DNA from 3 places in the Dactylosporangium sp. CA-152071 genome. Region 3 is predicted to be linked to each of the others. Evidence: predicted binding sites of a transcription regulator. Region 3 holds the regulator's gene; each other region holds the start of a gene.

Evidence for each region. The regulator HrcA, encoded in region 3, represses chaperone genes, less so after heat shock. The targets are predictions, from matches to a motif close to GGTTNGCACNCTCNNNNNGAGNGTGCNAACC.
Region 1: groL (chaperonin GroEL) is a predicted target of HrcA. The motif match lies at 1,727-1,757, and genes of this name have one in related genera.
Region 2: groES (co-chaperone GroES) is a predicted target of HrcA. The motif match lies at 1,287-1,317, and genes of this name have one in related genera.

Annotation. Positions count from the first base shown of each region.
Region 1 covers NZ_JBNJMZ010000001.1:5,315,904-5,321,059, reverse strand. Annotated here, with positions in the region: gene ACQEVZ_RS23770 (MFS transporter) at 1-963, shown strand, start outside; gene ACQEVZ_RS23765 (cold-shock protein) at 1,345-1,548, shown strand; gene groL (chaperonin GroEL) at 1,934-3,556, shown strand; gene ACQEVZ_RS23755 (dipeptidase) at 4,105-5,156, opposite strand, start outside.
Region 2 covers NZ_JBNJMZ010000001.1:6,885,774-6,890,929, forward strand. Annotated here, with positions in the region: gene ACQEVZ_RS31055 (class I SAM-dependent methyltransferase) at 1-386, opposite strand, end outside; gene ACQEVZ_RS31060 (hypothetical protein) at 391-1,164, opposite strand; gene groES (co-chaperone GroES) at 1,396-1,710, shown strand; gene groL (chaperonin GroEL) at 1,803-3,449, shown strand; gene ACQEVZ_RS31075 (molybdopterin-dependent oxidoreductase) at 3,555-5,054, shown strand.
Region 3 covers NZ_JBNJMZ010000001.1:7,542,110-7,547,265, forward strand. Annotated here, with positions in the region: gene hemW (radical SAM family heme chaperone HemW) at 1-795, shown strand, start outside; gene ACQEVZ_RS33955 (DUF4870 domain-containing protein) at 874-1,491, opposite strand; gene hrcA (heat-inducible transcriptional repressor HrcA) at 1,676-2,698, shown strand; gene dnaJ (molecular chaperone DnaJ) at 2,731-3,855, shown strand; gene ACQEVZ_RS33970 (16S rRNA (uracil(1498)-N(3))-methyltransferase) at 3,852-4,547, shown strand; gene ACQEVZ_RS33975 (SDR family NAD(P)-dependent oxidoreductase) at 4,555-5,156, opposite strand, start outside.

The DNA of each region.
Region 1 (5,156 bases), 2.2 Mb from region 3:
GACACGTTGCGGATGCCGCAGCTGTACGTGGTGGGCCTGCTCTGCGGGGTGTGCACGGTCTTCTTCGACGTGGGGTATCAGAGCTACCTGCCGTTCCTGGTCGGCAAGGACCGCCTGGTCGAGGGCAACGCGATCCTGGAGATGGTGCGCTCCACCTCCCAGATCGGCGGCCCGAGCGTCGCCGGCGGCCTGGTCAAGGTGCTCGGCGGCCCGCTCGCCCTCGCCACCGACGCGGCCAGCTACGTGCTGTCGGCGCTGTTCCTGTGGCGGATCCGCAAGATCGAGGAGCGCCCGGCCCGCAAGCCCGACGCACACCTCGGCCGGGAGATCCTGGAGGGTCTCCGGTTCGTCGTGGGCAACCGGCTGCTGCGGGCGATCTCCATGTGCACGGGCACCGGCAACTTCTTCGGCTCCATGTACGGCGCGATGCTGATCGTCTACTTCGCCCGGGACCTCGCCCTGTCGCCGGCGGTCATCGGCCTGTGGTTCAGCGTCACCGGGTTCGGCGCGCTGGCCGGCGCGTTCCTGGTCGGGCCGTTCGTGCGCTGGTTCGGGCAGGGGCCGGCGATGTGGATCTCGATGCTCGCCGCGTCCCTCGGCGAGCTGCTGGTGCCGTTCGCGCGCGACGACTGGCGGCTGTGGCTCGCGGCGGCGGGCAGCATCGTCTTCGGCATCGGCGTCGTGGTCTACAACGTGACCCAGGTCAGCTTCCGGCAGACGATCACGCCCGACGACCTGCTCGGCCGGATGAACGCCACGATGCGGTTCATCGTCTGGGGCACGATGCCGATCGGCGGGCTCGTCGGCGGCGTGCTCGGCACTGCCATCGGCGTGCACGAGACCATCTGGGTGGCATGCGCCGGAATGCTGGTATCGGTGGTGCCGCTCGTTCTGTCACCCTTGCGGAAGCTCCGCGAGTTGACGTCCGCACCTTCCGCGGGCACGGAAGCAGTGCGGAAGTAGGCCGATCTTGCGGTTGTGGGCGGTTGCGTGGTTCCAGTCACGGCTTCCTGGCACAACCGCAAGATCGGCGCTTCCATCCACATTCGTCTGACATTTTGCTTATTCTTTACCGGTACGATTCGACGCCTGACGATGCGCTGGCATTTGTCGGACCGCTCAAGAAAGGTCCCATCGGAAACCTTTTGCGTGCGCATGAACCGTGACCTTGCTGTCCGATTTGGGGCTGTCGGGTCTCGGGTTATCTCGTGTACCGTCCGTTTCGGTCGTCGATCCTCGCGCCGGTGCCACGCTCATGGCCCGGCGTGCCGGCCGAGGACCTCAAGGCTGGTCCCCACAGCCAGCCGGAGTACGAAGAGGGACCGAAAGCAGAGGAAGTGCACCGTGGCACAGGGCACCGTCAAGTGGTTCAACAGCGAAAAGGGCTATGGCTTCATCGCGGTCGACGGGGGGCAGGACGTCTTCGTCCACTTCTCCGCGATCGAGATGGATGGCTACAAATCGCTGGAAGACGGACAGCGCGTCGAGTTCGAGATCGCGCAGGGCCAGAAGGGCCCGCAGGCCGAGAAGGTTCGTCACCTCGCCTGACAGATCGTTCGTCCACCCCCGCCGGGGCACCGTCCTCATTGATGAGGAACGGTGCCCTGCGTCTTTTCCGCCATTGTTCGTGCCATTCATGCCTGATTTGTAGGTGTTTGCACGCTTCGACCACCCTGGCCGTCACCTCGGGTTTGCTTGCACTCGACGGGCCAGAGTGCTAAACAGGAGTTGGCACTCGCAACAGGTGAGTGCCAACGGTCGGGGCGGTGCAGCGCCTGGGCGCGGGAGCGTCGAGGGGCTGGTCGTCGCGGGCTCATCCGGCCCGACCATTGAGGATCCCGCTGGGTCCTTGAAGGTGCGAAAGCAGGCGGTGAGCCGCCGGCCCCACGTGGGTCGCGAGGCGTAGCCGGAGTGTCCAGGAGGACAACGCCGAATGGCCAAGATTATCGCGTTCGACGAGGAAGCGCGCCGCGGCCTCGAGCGGGGCATGAACACCCTCGCCGACGCCGTCAAGGTGACGCTGGGCCCCAAGGGCCGCAACGTCGTCCTCGAGAAGAAGTGGGGCGCGCCCACCATCACCAACGATGGTGTGAGCATCGCCAAGGAGATCGAGCTCGAGGACCCCTACGAGAAGATCGGCGCCGAGCTGGTCAAGGAGGTCGCGAAGAAGACGGACGACGTCGCCGGTGACGGCACGACGACCGCGACCGTCCTCGCCCAGGCGCTGGTCCGTGAAGGTCTGCGCAACGTCGCCGCGGGTGCCAACCCGATGGCGCTGAAGCGCGGCATCGAGGCCGCCGTCGCGTCCGTCGCGTCGGAGCTGGCCAACCTTGCCAAGGACGTCGAGACCAAGGAGCAGATCGCCTCCACGGCCTCGATCTCCGCCGGTGACTCCACCGTCGGCGAGATCATCGCCGAGGCGATGGACAAGGTCGGCAAGGAAGGCGTCATCACCGTCGAGGAGAGCAACACCTTCGGGCTCGAGCTGGAGCTCACCGAGGGCATGCGCTTCGACAAGGGCTACATCTCGCCGTACTTCGTCACCGACACCGAGCGGATGGAGACGGTCCTCGACGACCCGTACATCCTCATCGTCGAGTCGAAGATCTCCGCGGTGAAGGACCTCCTCCCGGTGCTGGAGAAGGTCATGCAGTCCGGCAAGCCCCTCGCGATCATCTCCGAGGACGTCGAGGGCGAGGCCCTCGCGACCCTGATCGTGAACAAGATCCGTGGCACGTTCAAGTCCGTCGCCGTCAAGGCCCCGGGCTTCGGCGACCGCCGCAAGGCCATGCTGACCGACATCGCGATCCTGACCGGCGGTCAGGTCATCTCCGAGACCGTCGGTCTCAAGCTGGAGAACGCGTCGCTCGACCTGCTCGGCAAGGCCCGCAAGGTCGTCATCACCAAGGACGAGACCACCATCGTCGAGGGCTCCGGCGACGCCGAGGGCATCAACGGCCGGGTGGCGCAGATCCGTGCCGAGATCGAGAAGTCGGACTCGGACTACGACCGCGAGAAGCTGCAGGAGCGCCTGGCGAAGCTCGCCGGCGGTGTCGCGGTCATCAAGGTCGGCGCGGCCACCGAGGTCGAGCTCAAGGAGCGCAAGCACCGCATCGAGGACGCCGTGCGCAACGCGAAGGCGGCCGTCGAGGAGGGCATCGTCCCCGGCGGTGGCGTCGCGCTCGTCCAGGCCGGCAAGTCGGCCTTCGACAAGCTGGACCTGGTCGGCGACGAGGCCACCGGCGCCAACATCGTCAAGGTCGCCCTTGACGCGCCGCTGCGCCAGATCGCCGTGAACGCCGGCCTCGAGGGCGGCGTCGTGGTCGAGAAGGTCCGCAACCTGGACGCCGGCTGGGGCCTCAACGCCGCCAGCGGCGACTACGTGAACCTCCTGGCCGAGGGCATCATCGACCCGGCCAAGGTCACCCGCTCCGCCCTGCAGAACGCCGCCTCGATCGCGGCGCTCTTCCTCACCACCGAGGCAGTGGTCGCGGACAAGCCGGAGAAGACCCCGGCCCCCGCGGGCGCCCCCGGCGGCGGCGACATGGACTTCTGAGTCCAGCTCTTCCAAGAAGGGCAGGCCCGTTCCGGGCCTGCCCTTCTTGCTGTCCACACACTTCCGACCCGCCACTGACGGTTTGCCGCGGGCCTCAGCCCCGCCACTGACGGTTTGCCGCTGGCTCCAGCCCCGGCGCTGACGGTCGGCCGCTGGCCCCGCCCGTCGCTGACGGTTTGTTGCGCGGCGGGCCGTCTCCGCCGCTCGGCGTCTGACCGGGGCCCTCTCTGACCGGGCGATTCCGCCTGTGGTCGGCCGTCCTCCGGCGTCTGGTCGGCCCAACCGTGGTTCTTCTGCCTGTGGTTGGCCGCCTTCCTCTGGCGGTTGGTCGGCCCGGTCGCGATTCCGCTCGGTGTTTGTCGCCCCGGCGCTGGTCGGCCCCGCGGCGATTCGCCGTGGTCGGCTGGGCCGGGCTGCGTTCTTGTCTGTGGTTTGCCTGCCGTGATCAGCACGGTGCCGTGGCGTCTCCGTCCTCCAGCCATGATCGAAGGACGGATCTGGTTGTGCGGGCGGCCGGATCCGTCCTTCGATCATGGCGGGGTGTGGGGTCAGCCGCAGGTGTCGCGCAGGACGCGCAGTGTGTTCTCCCAGCCCAGGCGGCGCAGGTCGGCGTCGGACCAGCCGCGGGTCCGCAGTTCCTCGAACAGGGACTGGTACGTCGACACGTCGTGGAGGCCGGTGGGCAGGACTTCCGTACCGTCGAAGTCGCCGCCTATGCCGACCGCGGTGATGCCGGCGACGTCGCGGACGTGCTCCACGTGGTCGGCGACGTCGCGGACGGTGGACGGGGGGCAGGGGTTGGCGGCGATCCAGTCGCGCTGCAGGCGTTCGAACTCCTGGGAGCCGTACTCGGCGGGGATGGCGTCCTCCATGCGGACGAGCTCGTCGCCCCACTGGCGGCAGGTCTCGTTGAGGAAGAACGGCACGAACGTCACCATCACCACGCCGCCGGTGTCGCGGACCCGGGTGAGGACGTCGTCGGGGACGTTGCGCGGGTGGTCGCACAGGGCGCGGGCGGAGGAGTGCGAGAAGAACGCCGGCGCCGTGGACACGTCGAGCGCCGCGTGCATCGTCTCGGGGGCCACGTGCGACAGGTCGGCCATCATGCCGAGCCGGTTCAGCTCGCGGACCACCTCCACGCCGAACGCCGACAGGCCGCCGACCGCGGGCTCGTCCGTCGCGCTGTCGGCCCAGGCGGTGTTCTTGCCGTGGGTGAGCGTGAGGTAGCGGACGCCCAGGCGGTACAGACTGCGCAAAACGCCGAGAGAGTCATCGATGCAATGCCCGCCCTCGGCGCCGAGCAGCGACGCGATCCGTCCGGTTTCGCTGATCCGCTCGACCTCGTCGGCGGTCGTCGCCAGCGCGAGCTCGCCGGGGTGCGCGTCGACCAGCCGGTGCACCAGGTCGATCTGCTCGAGCACCTTCACGGTGGCCTCGGACTGAGGGATGCCGCACGGGACGTACACCGACCAGAACTGCGCCTTGACGCCGCCCTGCCGGAGGCGGGGGAGATCCGTGTGCAGCCCTGCGGCGTGACCCGCGATGTCGGCCGGGCCGCGCATCCGCAGCCGCCACGGCAGGTCGTTGTGGCCGTCGATGA
Region 2 (5,156 bases), 660 kb from region 3:
GCGTGGACGTTGGCCGACGCCGTCGAGGCCGTCTCCGGCGAGGCGTCGACCGCGTGTACGCGCAGCCCGGCGCGGGCGAAGGCGATCGTGTCGGCACCGATGCCGCAGCCGAGGTCCGCGACCCGGGTGGCGCCCGCGGCGGCGAGCCGGGCCGCCCGCCGGGCCGCGACGGGAGCCCTGGTCGCCTGCTCGAGGCCGGCGCGGGTGAAGTGCATCACCGCCGCGTCGGCGCCGAACTTCGTGACCGCCTTGCGCCGCAGCGCCACCTGGGTGAGCGCGGCGGCGGCGAGGTCGGGTGGGAAGCCGGCCGCCCGCAGCGCCGACGCGGCGGCGAGCGGGTCGCCGTCAGGGAGTGCGGCCGCGGCCTGGATCGCCTGTTCGAGCATGCGTCTATGAAATCCCTAGGATGCCCCCGGCCTTGCCGAGGCTCTTGCGAACCTTGAAGGTATAGCTGTCGCCGGCGTTCGACGAACCGTGCACGAGCCAGTAGTCGCCCTTGTCCTCCTTGGGCTGGCCCTCGGTCCAGTTCGGCGGCGCCTTCTTGCCGCCGTAGCTGCCGGCGATCGACTGGCTGGAGTAGCTGGCCATCCGGGCGGTGTTGCCGTTGTACCAGGCGTTGACGAAGCTCTGCACGTAGCTGGACGCGTCCGACGGGTACTCGGTCTTCTCGATGACGACGTCGGTGATGGCCTGCGGCTTGCCCAGGTTGTGCTCGTCGATCGTGACCTGGAGCTGGTCGCCGTGGTCGTTGCGCAGGACGCACTCGGAGCCGTCCTTCTTCACGTACTTCCAGTTGTGGTCGGCGCCCTTCTCGATGTACTGGAAGTTGGACACGGCGCCGCTGCTCGCGAGCTGCTTGATCCGGTTCATGTCGTTCTTGGTCCAGGCGGACACGGCGGCCTGGCAGTAGCCCTTGGCGTCACCCGGATAGGTGGGTCCGGCGGCGCTCTTGTCCGCGACCGGATCCTGGGTGCCGCCGGTCCCGCCGGTGCCCCCACCGCCGGGCGACGCCGAGGCGCCGCCGGGGCCCTCGCCGAACTCGGCCGAGTTCGAGGGGCCGTTGCTGGCCTCCGCGGCAACGTCGCCGCCGTCCTTCTTGCCGCAGGCGGCGAGGGACCCCATGGCCAGGGTCGCGACGATCAACGTGCCGAGCAGCCTCTTCATACAGGTGAGCGTAGATCGGTATGTGATGTCGGGCCGCTGTCCGTCGCGTAGCCGACGACGGGTGATTTCGTGGCGTGTTTGGCACTCTCCTTGACGGAGTGCTAGCCAGCGACATAACCTCCGATTAGCACCCTCGACATGAGAGTGCCAGCCAACCGGCTGGAGCCGGCACCCGCGACGACGGCTTCACCGGGCACTCGATAGCGTAAGAAATCGATACCCCAGGAGGGTATGCCCGTGACTACCGCGACGAAGGTTGCGATCAAGCCGCTCGAGGACCGCATCCTGGTCCAGGCCAACGAGGCTGAGACGACCACCGCCTCGGGCATCGTCATCCCGGACACCGCCAAGGAGAAGCCCCAGGAGGGCACCGTCCAGGCTGTGGGCCCCGGTCGCATCGACGACAAGGGCAACCGGGTCCCGATCGACGTCAAGGTCGGCGACACCGTCATCTACTCGAAGTACGGCGGCACCGAGGTCAAGTGGGGCGGCCAGGAGTACCTCGTGCTCTCCGCCCGTGACGTCCTCGCGGTCATCGAGAAGTGACCCAGACCAAGTAGATCAGTGGCCACCGCCCCGGATCCGTGCGCAGGAGCGCTGCGGCCGGGGCGGTGTCGCTTTGAAGGGACATCACACGCATGGCGAAGATCCTGAGCTTCTCCGACGATGCGCGGCACCTGCTGGAGCACGGCGTCAACCACCTGGCCGACACGGTCAAGGTCACGCTCGGCCCGCGCGGTCGCAACGTCGTCCTGGACAAGAAGTTCGGTGCCCCGACGATCACCAACGACGGCGTGACGATCGCGAAAGAGATCGAGCTCGCCAACCCCTATGAGAACCTCGGCGCCCAGCTGGTCAAAGAGGTCGCCACCAAGACCAACGACGTCGCCGGCGACGGCACCACCACCGCCACCGTGCTGGCCCAGGCGCTGGTCCGCGAGGGCCTGCGCAACGTGACCGCCGGCACCAACCCGGCGGGCATCAAGCGCGGCATCGACCAGGCGACGGCCGCCGTCGTCAAGGCGCTCAAGGAGAAGGCGACCCCGGTCGCCAGCCACACCGAGATCGCCCAGGTCGCCACCATCTCCGCGCAGGACGCCACCATCGGCGACCTGATCGCCTCCGCGATGGAGCGCGTCGGCCGCGACGGCGTCATCACGGTCGAGGAGGGCTCGACCCTCACGACCGAGCTCGAGGTCACCGAGGGCATGCAGTTCGACAAGGGCTACATCTCCCCGCACTTCGTGACCGACGTGGAGTCGCAGGAGGCGGTGCTCGAGGACACCTACGTCCTCGTCACCACCCAGAAGATCGCCGCCATCGAGGAGCTGCTGCCGCTGCTGGAGCAGATCGTCAAGGACAACAAGCCGCTGCTGATCATCGCCGAGGACGTCGAGGGCCAGGCCCTGTCGACCCTGGTGGTCAACGCCATCCGCAAGACCTTCAAGGTCGTCGCGGTCAAGGCGCCCGGCTTCGGTGACCGGCGCAAGGCGATGCTCCAGGACATCTCGATCCTCACCGGCGCCGAGCTCGTCGCCCCCGAGCTGGGCTACAAGCTCGAGTCGGTCGGCACCGAGGTCCTCGGCAAGGCCCGGCGCGTCGTCGTGGGCAAGGAGCTCACCACGATCGTCGACGGCGCCGGCGAGCAGAGCGAGGTCTCCGGGCGGGTCGAGCAGCTCCGCAAGGAGATCGAGGCCTCCGACTCCGACTGGGACAAGGAGAAGCTCAACGAGCGGGTCGCCAAGCTCGCCGGTGGGGTCGCGGTCATCAAGGCCGGCGCCGCCACCGAGGTCGAGATGAAGGAGCGCAAGCACCGCATCGAGGACGCGATCTCCGCGACCAAGGCCGCGGTCCAGGAGGGCATCGTCCCCGGCGGCGGCGCCGCCCTGGCCCAGGTGCTCCCGGTCCTCGACGGCGACCTCGGCCTGACCGGCGAGGAGAAGGTCGGCGTCTCGATCGTGCGCAAGGCGCTCGTCGAGCCGCTGCGCTGGATCGCGCAGAACGCCGGCTTCGACGGTTACGTCGTCGTCGGCAAGGTCGCCGCGCTCGACTTCGGCCACGGCCTCGACGCCGCCACCGGCGAATACGTCGACCTGGTCAAGTCCGGCATCGTCGACCCGGTGAAGGTGACCCACAGCGCGGTCTCCAACGCCGCCTCGATCGCCGGCCTGCTGCTCACGACCGAGAGCCTGGTCGTGGACAAGCCGGTCGCCCCCGAGCCCGCCGCCGGTGGCGGTCACGGCCACGGGCACGGCCACGGCCACTCGCACGGCCCGGGCTTCTGAGTTCTGAGCGTCGGAAGAAGGGCCCGGTCCTGTGACCGGGCCCTTCTTCCTTATGGATCGATTACCGCCCTTGGTGGGTGGTGGTGCGCGGCGCAGACTGGAGCCGTGCTCAGCAAACGGAACGGCGCGCTCGCCGGCATGGCCGCCGCAGGGGTGGCGCTCGGCGTCGCCGAGGTCGTCTCGATCCTGACCGGCGCGACCACCTCCCCGCTCGTTTCCGTCGGCGGGGTCGTGATCGACGCGGTGCCCGCACCCGTGAAGGACTTCGCGGTCGCGGTCTTCTACACGTACGACAAGATCGCGCTGCAGGCCGGGACGCTGCTGATCCTCGCCGTCTTCGCGGCGGTCGTCGGGATCCTGTCGCTGCGCCGGATGATGTACGGGTATGCCGGGATCGGCCTGTTCGCCGTGATCGGCGTCCTGGCGGCGATGACCCGCCACGACGCGCCCTGGTACGCGTTCGTGCCGACCGTCGCCGGGGCGCTCGCCGGCGCGGGCGTGCTGCGGTGGCTGCTGGTCCGGCCGCCGATCGAGTCGTATGAGCAGCGCCGCTTCTTCCTGCGCGCCGCCGGGGGCACGCTCGCGGCCGCGTTCGTCGCCGGCTTCACCGCCCGCTGGTGGGCGACCCGCCGCAACGTCGAGGCCGACCGGGCGACCGTGCGGATTCCCGTCCCGCCCGACACGGTCGCGCCGCTGCCGTCCTCGGCGGACGCCAATCTGCCGGATCTGGCGCCGTTCGTGACGCCGAACAAGGATTTCTACCTCATCGACACGACGCTCGTCGTGCCGCAGGTGTCGTCGCAGGACTGGACGCTGCGCATCCACGGCCGGGTCGAGAAGCCGCTGACCCTCACGTTCGAGGAACTGCTCAGGCGGCCGATGATCGAGCGGTACGTGACGCTCGCCTGCGTCTCCAACGACGTCGGCGGCGGCCTGATCGGCAACGCGAAGTGGCAGGGCGTGCGGATCGCCGACCTGCTCGACGAGGTCCGCCCGAAGGCCGGCGCCGACCAGGTGGTCAGCAGGTCCGTCGACGGATGGACGGCCGGCACCCCGACCGCGCTGCTGCGCGACGGGCGGGACGCGATGCTCGCGATCGCGATGAACGGCGAACCGCTCCCGATCGAGCACGGATTTCCCGTTCGAATGGTGGTGCCCGGCCTGTACGGATATGTGTCGGCCACGAAATGGCTCGCCGAGCTGGAACTGACGTCGTTCGCCGACTTCGACGCGTACTGGATCAATCGCGGCTGGGCCCGGGAAGGGCCGGTCAAGACGCAGTCGCGGATCGACACACCCCGCGACGGCGGCCGGCCCGCGGCCGGCCAGGTCGTCATCGCCGGGGTCGCCTGGGCCCAGCACCGCGGCATCTCCAAGGTCGAGGTCCGCGTCGACGACGGCCCCTGGCAGCAGGCGAAGCTCGCCGCCGTGCCGTCGATCGACACCTGGCGGCAGTGGACGCTGCCGTGGACCGCGACGCCCGGCAAGCACCGGCTGACCGTCCGCGCCACCGACAACGGCGGCGACACCCAGACAGACGCCGTGGCGCCGCCGGACCCCGACGGCGCCACCGGATGGCACTCGGTGCAGGTCGAGGTGCGCTGACCTGCACATGCCCGCCGGCGCGGCCGGCGGCTCGTACTTGGAGACTCGCTCCCCGCCGTTACCGGGCGGCGGGGCGGGCGCGGTCGGTGCCGGCGCGGCGCC
Region 3 (5,156 bases):
CACCTGCGTGCGGCCGGGTTCAACCGGATCTCCCTGGGCATGCAGTCCGTCGCGCCGGGCGTCCTGGCGGTGCTCGACCGCCGGCACACCCCCGGGCGGCCGGCGGCGGCGGTCGCGGAGGCGCACGCGGCCGGGTTCGAGCGGGTCAACCTGGACCTGATCTACGGCACGCCCGGCGAGCGCCCCGAGGACTTCGCGGCGTCCCTGCGCACCGTGATCGGCTCGGGCGTGGACCACGTGAGCGCGTATGCCCTGATCGTCGAGGACGGGACCCGGCTGGCGGCCCGCATGCGCCGCGGTGAGCTGCCGTACCCGGACGACGACGTGGCCGCCGACCGCTACCTCGCCGCCGAGCAGGCCCTGACGGAGGCCGGGATGACGTGGTACGAGGTGTCGAACTGGTCCCGCGACTCGCCCTGCCGGCACAACGAGCTCTACTGGCGCGGCGGCGACTGGTGGGGCCTCGGGCCCGGCGCGCACAGCCACGTGCGGGGGGTGCGGTGGTGGAACGTGAAGCACCCGCACACGTACGCGGCGCGCCTCGCCGACGGTGCGTCGCCGGGGCACGCGCGGGAGGTGCTGACCGAGGAGGAGCGGCGCTTCGAGGACGTGCTGCTGCGGATCCGGCTCGCCTCGGGCCTGCCCCTGGCCGTCCTGGAGCCGCCGGCGCTGGAGGGCGCCCGCCGCTGCCTCGATGACGGGCTGCTGGAGGCCGGTCCGTTCGCCGAGGGCCGGGCCGTGCTCACGCTGCGTGGCCGCCTGCTCGCGGACGCCGTGGCCCGCGACCTGACCTGACCTGCCCTGACCTGAACTCAGAGGGGCCGGACATGGCGAGGGGCGGCTCGATGGCCGCCCCTCGAACGATCGGATGCCTTACTTGATGAAGCGGTACGTCATCGGGTAGCGGTACAGCTCGCCGCCGTTGGCCTTCATGCCCGCGATGATCGCGAACACGACGATGACGATCCACGGCACGATGAGCGTGAGGCCGAAGGTGCACACCGACAGCAGGGCGCCCACGAACAGGATGATGCCCCACGTGATGTGGAAGTTCAGCGCCTCGTTGGCGTGCGCCTTGACCGTGGGCGACTCGTTGCCCTTGGCCAGCAGCGCGATGAGCGGGGCGATGAAGCCGATGAAGATGCCACCGAAGTGCGCGATCAGGGCCCAGGTCTTCTCGTCGCTGTTCGCGTAGCCGACCGGGCCGGCGCCGGGGTATCCACCGGGCTGCTGGTATCCGTACTGACCCGGCTGCTGGTAACCGCCGGGCTGCTGGTAGCCACCGGGCTGCTGGTAACCGCCCTGCTGGTAGGCGTTCGGGTCCTGGTAGCCCGCGCCGCTGGTCGGCGGCGGGTAACCTCCACCGGAGACCGGCGGCTGCTGGCCGTAGTCCGGGCCCGGCGGCGGATACTGTGCCCCGCCCGGCATCGAATAGGGGTTGTTGGGGTCCTGCGGCACGCCGTACTCCCCGGGGCGAGGTGGTTCACTCATGGGGGCCACGGTAGGGGTACCGATCAACTATCGCCAGCGACGTGGCATGACTTCTTTGGACAAACTTGGCGCAGACCAGTCCAATAGCGGCGGTTCGCACACATGACGATCATTCCGTGGGCGGCGCGGGCGACGTAGACTGGCACTCACAAAGTGGGAGTGCCAGTTTCTCGAGGAGGTGCGCATGGCTCTCGACGAGCGCAAGCTCGAGGTCCTGCGTGCCATCGTCGAGGACTACGTCGCCACCCAGGAGCCCGTCGGGAGCAAGGCCCTCGTCGAGCGGCACAACCTGCGGGTCTCGCCGGCGACGGTCCGCAACGACATGGCCGTCCTCGAGGAGGAGGGCTATATCCGGCAGCCGCACACGAGCGCCGGTCGCGTGCCCACCGACGCCGGCTACCGGCTCTTCGTCGACAAGCTGTCCCGCGTCAAGCCGCTGAGCCCCGCCGAGCGCCGGGCGATCGAGCGGTTCCTGATCGGCGCCGTCGACCTCGACGACGTCGTGCACCGCACCGTGCGGCTGCTCGCGCAGCTGACCCGGCAGGTCGCCGTCGTGCAGTATCCGAGCCTGTCGCGGGCCAGCGTGCGCCACTTCGAGCTGGTGCCGCTGTCCACCACCCGGCTGATGGTGGTCATGATCGCCGAGACCGGCCGGGTCGAGCAGCGGATGGTCGACCTGCCCGGCCCGATCCTCGCCGACGACGTCACCGAGCTGCGCCGCAGAATCAACGAGAAGCTCGTCGGCAAGCGCCTCGTGGACACCCCGCCACTCGTCCAGGCGCTCGTCGAGGAGTCCGGGCCGAGCCTGCGCCCGCCGATGACCGTCCTGTCGACCGTCCTGCTGGAGACCCTGGTCGAGCGCACCGAGGAGCGGATCGCGCTCGCCGGCACCGCCAACCTGGCCCGCGGCGGCCTGCTGGACTTCCAGGGTTCGCTGCGGCCGATCCTCGAGGCGCTCGAGGAGGAGGTCATCCTGCTCAAGCTCTTCGGCGAGGTCGAGCCGAGCATGACCCGGGTCCGCATCGGCGACGAGAACGAGATCGAGGACCTGCGCAGCGCGTCGATCGTGGCGACCGGCTATGGGCCGGGCTCCATCGTGGTGGGCGGCATGGGTGTGCTCGGGCCGACGCGGATGGACTACCCCGGAAACATCGCCACGGTGCGTGCCGTGGCACGCTACGTCGGCGATCTGCTGGGACAAGGTTGAACCTCATGGACGAGTCAGGGGCATAGGACTCAGTGGCGAAGGACTACTACGGAATTCTCGGTGTCAAACGGGACTCCACGGCCGACGAGATCAAGCGCGCTTACCGGCGGCTGGCGCGCGAGTTCCACCCGGACGTCAATCCCGATCCTGTGGCACAGGAGAAGTTCAAGGAGATCAACGCGGCCTACGAGGTGCTGTCCGACCCGCGTAAGCGGGAGATGGTCGACCTCGGCGGCGACCCGCTCGCGCCCGGTGGCGGCGGGGCCGGCCCGCAGGGCGGGGCGTTCGTAGGGTTCCAGGACATCATGGACGCGTTCTTCGGCACGACCGCCAGCCGCGGGCCTCGCCCGCGGATCCGGCCGGGCGCCGACGCGATCCTGCGGCTGGACCTCGACCTGCACGAGACCGCGTTCGGTGTCGAGGCGCCGATCACCGTCGACACCGCCGTCGTGTGCAGCACCTGCACCGGCGCCGGCACCGCGCCCAACACCCACCCGACCACCTGCGAGATCTGCGGCGGTCGCGGCGAGGTCCAGTCGGTGCAGCGCACGTTCCTCGGCCAGGTCGTCTCGGCCCGGCCGTGCTCGGCCTGCCAGGGCTTCGGCACCGTCATCCCGCACCCGTGCGCGACGTGCGGCGGCGACGGCCGGGTCCGCACCCGCCGCACGCTGACCGTGAAGATCCCGTCCGGGGTCGAGGACGGCATGCGCATCCGCCTCGCCCAGCAGGGCGAGGTCGGCCCCGGCGGCGGCCCGCCCGGGGACCTCTACGTCGAGATCCACGAGCGCCCGCACGACGTGTATTCCCGCAAGGACGACGACCTGCACTGCCGGGTCACCGTCCCGATGACGGCGGCGGCCCTCGGCACCCGGCTGACGATCAAGACCCTCGACGGCGAGGAGACGGTCGACGTCAAGGCCGGCACCCAGCCCAACCAGACGCTGCGCATCCGCGGCAAGGGCGTCCCGCACCTGCGCGGCACCGGCCGCGGTGACCTGCACGTCCACCTCGACGTGCGCACCCCGACGCGGCTGGAGCCGGAGCAGGAGAAGCTGCTGCGCGACTTCGCCCGCACCCGCGGCGAGGAGGTCGCCGAGCTGTCCAAGCAGGGCGGCTTCTTCTCCCGGGTGCGCGACGCGTTCAACGGACACGCGTGAGCCTTCCGCTCTTCCTGGTCCCCGATCTTCCTGTCGGGGACCACTGGCGGCTCGACGGGCCCGAGGGGCATCACGCGGCCAACGTGCAGCGGCTCTCGCCCGGTGAGGCGCTCCTGCTCTGCGACGGCCGCGGCGGCCTGCGGCAGGCGGTGGTCGCGGCGGCGCACAAGGGTGCGCTCGATCTCGACCTCGGCGAACTGAAGCAGGTCCCCGCGCCCGACCCGAGGATCACCGTGGTGCAGGGGATCGCGAAGGGGGAGCGGGCGGAGCTGGCCGTGCAGCTGATGACGGAGCTCGGCGTCGACCGGATCGTCCCGTGGCAGGCCGCCCGCAGCATCGCGCGGTGGAAGGACGCCAAGCCGGTCGAACGGTGGCGGTCCACGGTCCGCGAGGCGGTCAAGCAGTCCCGCCGCGCCTGGCTGCCCGAGGTCACCGACGCGCGGACCACGAAGCAGCTCTCCCTCACCGGCACCGTCCTGCTGTTGCACGAGGAGGCGTCGGAACCGCTGTCGACCGTCCCTCTCGACGGCGACATCACCCTGGTCGTCGGCCCCGAGGGCGGCATCGCACCGGAGGAGCTCGCCGCGTTCCCCGACGCCGTCCCGGTGCGCCTGGGCCCCGAGGTCCTGCGCACGTCGACGGCGGGCGCCGCCGCCCTGGCCGCCCTGTCGGTCCGCCTCGGCCGCTGGTGAGGACCGCTCAGCGGAAGTAGGAGGCGCCGTTCAGGTCGAGGACGGCGCCCGAGGACCATTCCGAGCCCGCGAGGAACAGCACCGCCTCGGCGACCTCCTCGGGCCGGGCGACCCGGTTGAACGGGCTCTGCGCGCGGATCGCGTCGCCGTCGCCGGTGGCCATGACGGCGTTGCCCATGTCGGTGGCGACGAAGCCCGGGGCGACCGCGTTGACGGCGATGCCGCGAGGGGCCAGGGCCAGGGCGAGGGACTGGGTCAGCGAGTTCAGGCCGGCCTTGGCGGCGCCGTACGCCGGGTAGCGGGGTTCGCCGCGGTACGCGCCGCGCGAGGAGACGTTGACGATCCGGCCGCCCTCGCCGAGGTGGCGGGCGGCGCACCAGCAGACGTTGGCGGGGCCGGTCAGGTTGGCGGCCAGGGTCACCTGCCAGGCGGCCTGCCAGGTGGCGTAGTCGTCGGTGAGGATCGGGTGCTCGACGGCGACGGCGGCGTTGTTGACGACCACGTCGAGGCCGCCGAGGGAGAGCGCCGCGCCGTCGACGAAGGCCTGGACGGCGGCGGGGTCGGTCAGGTCGCCGGAGACGATCACGTGACCGTCGCCGGGCAGCGCCG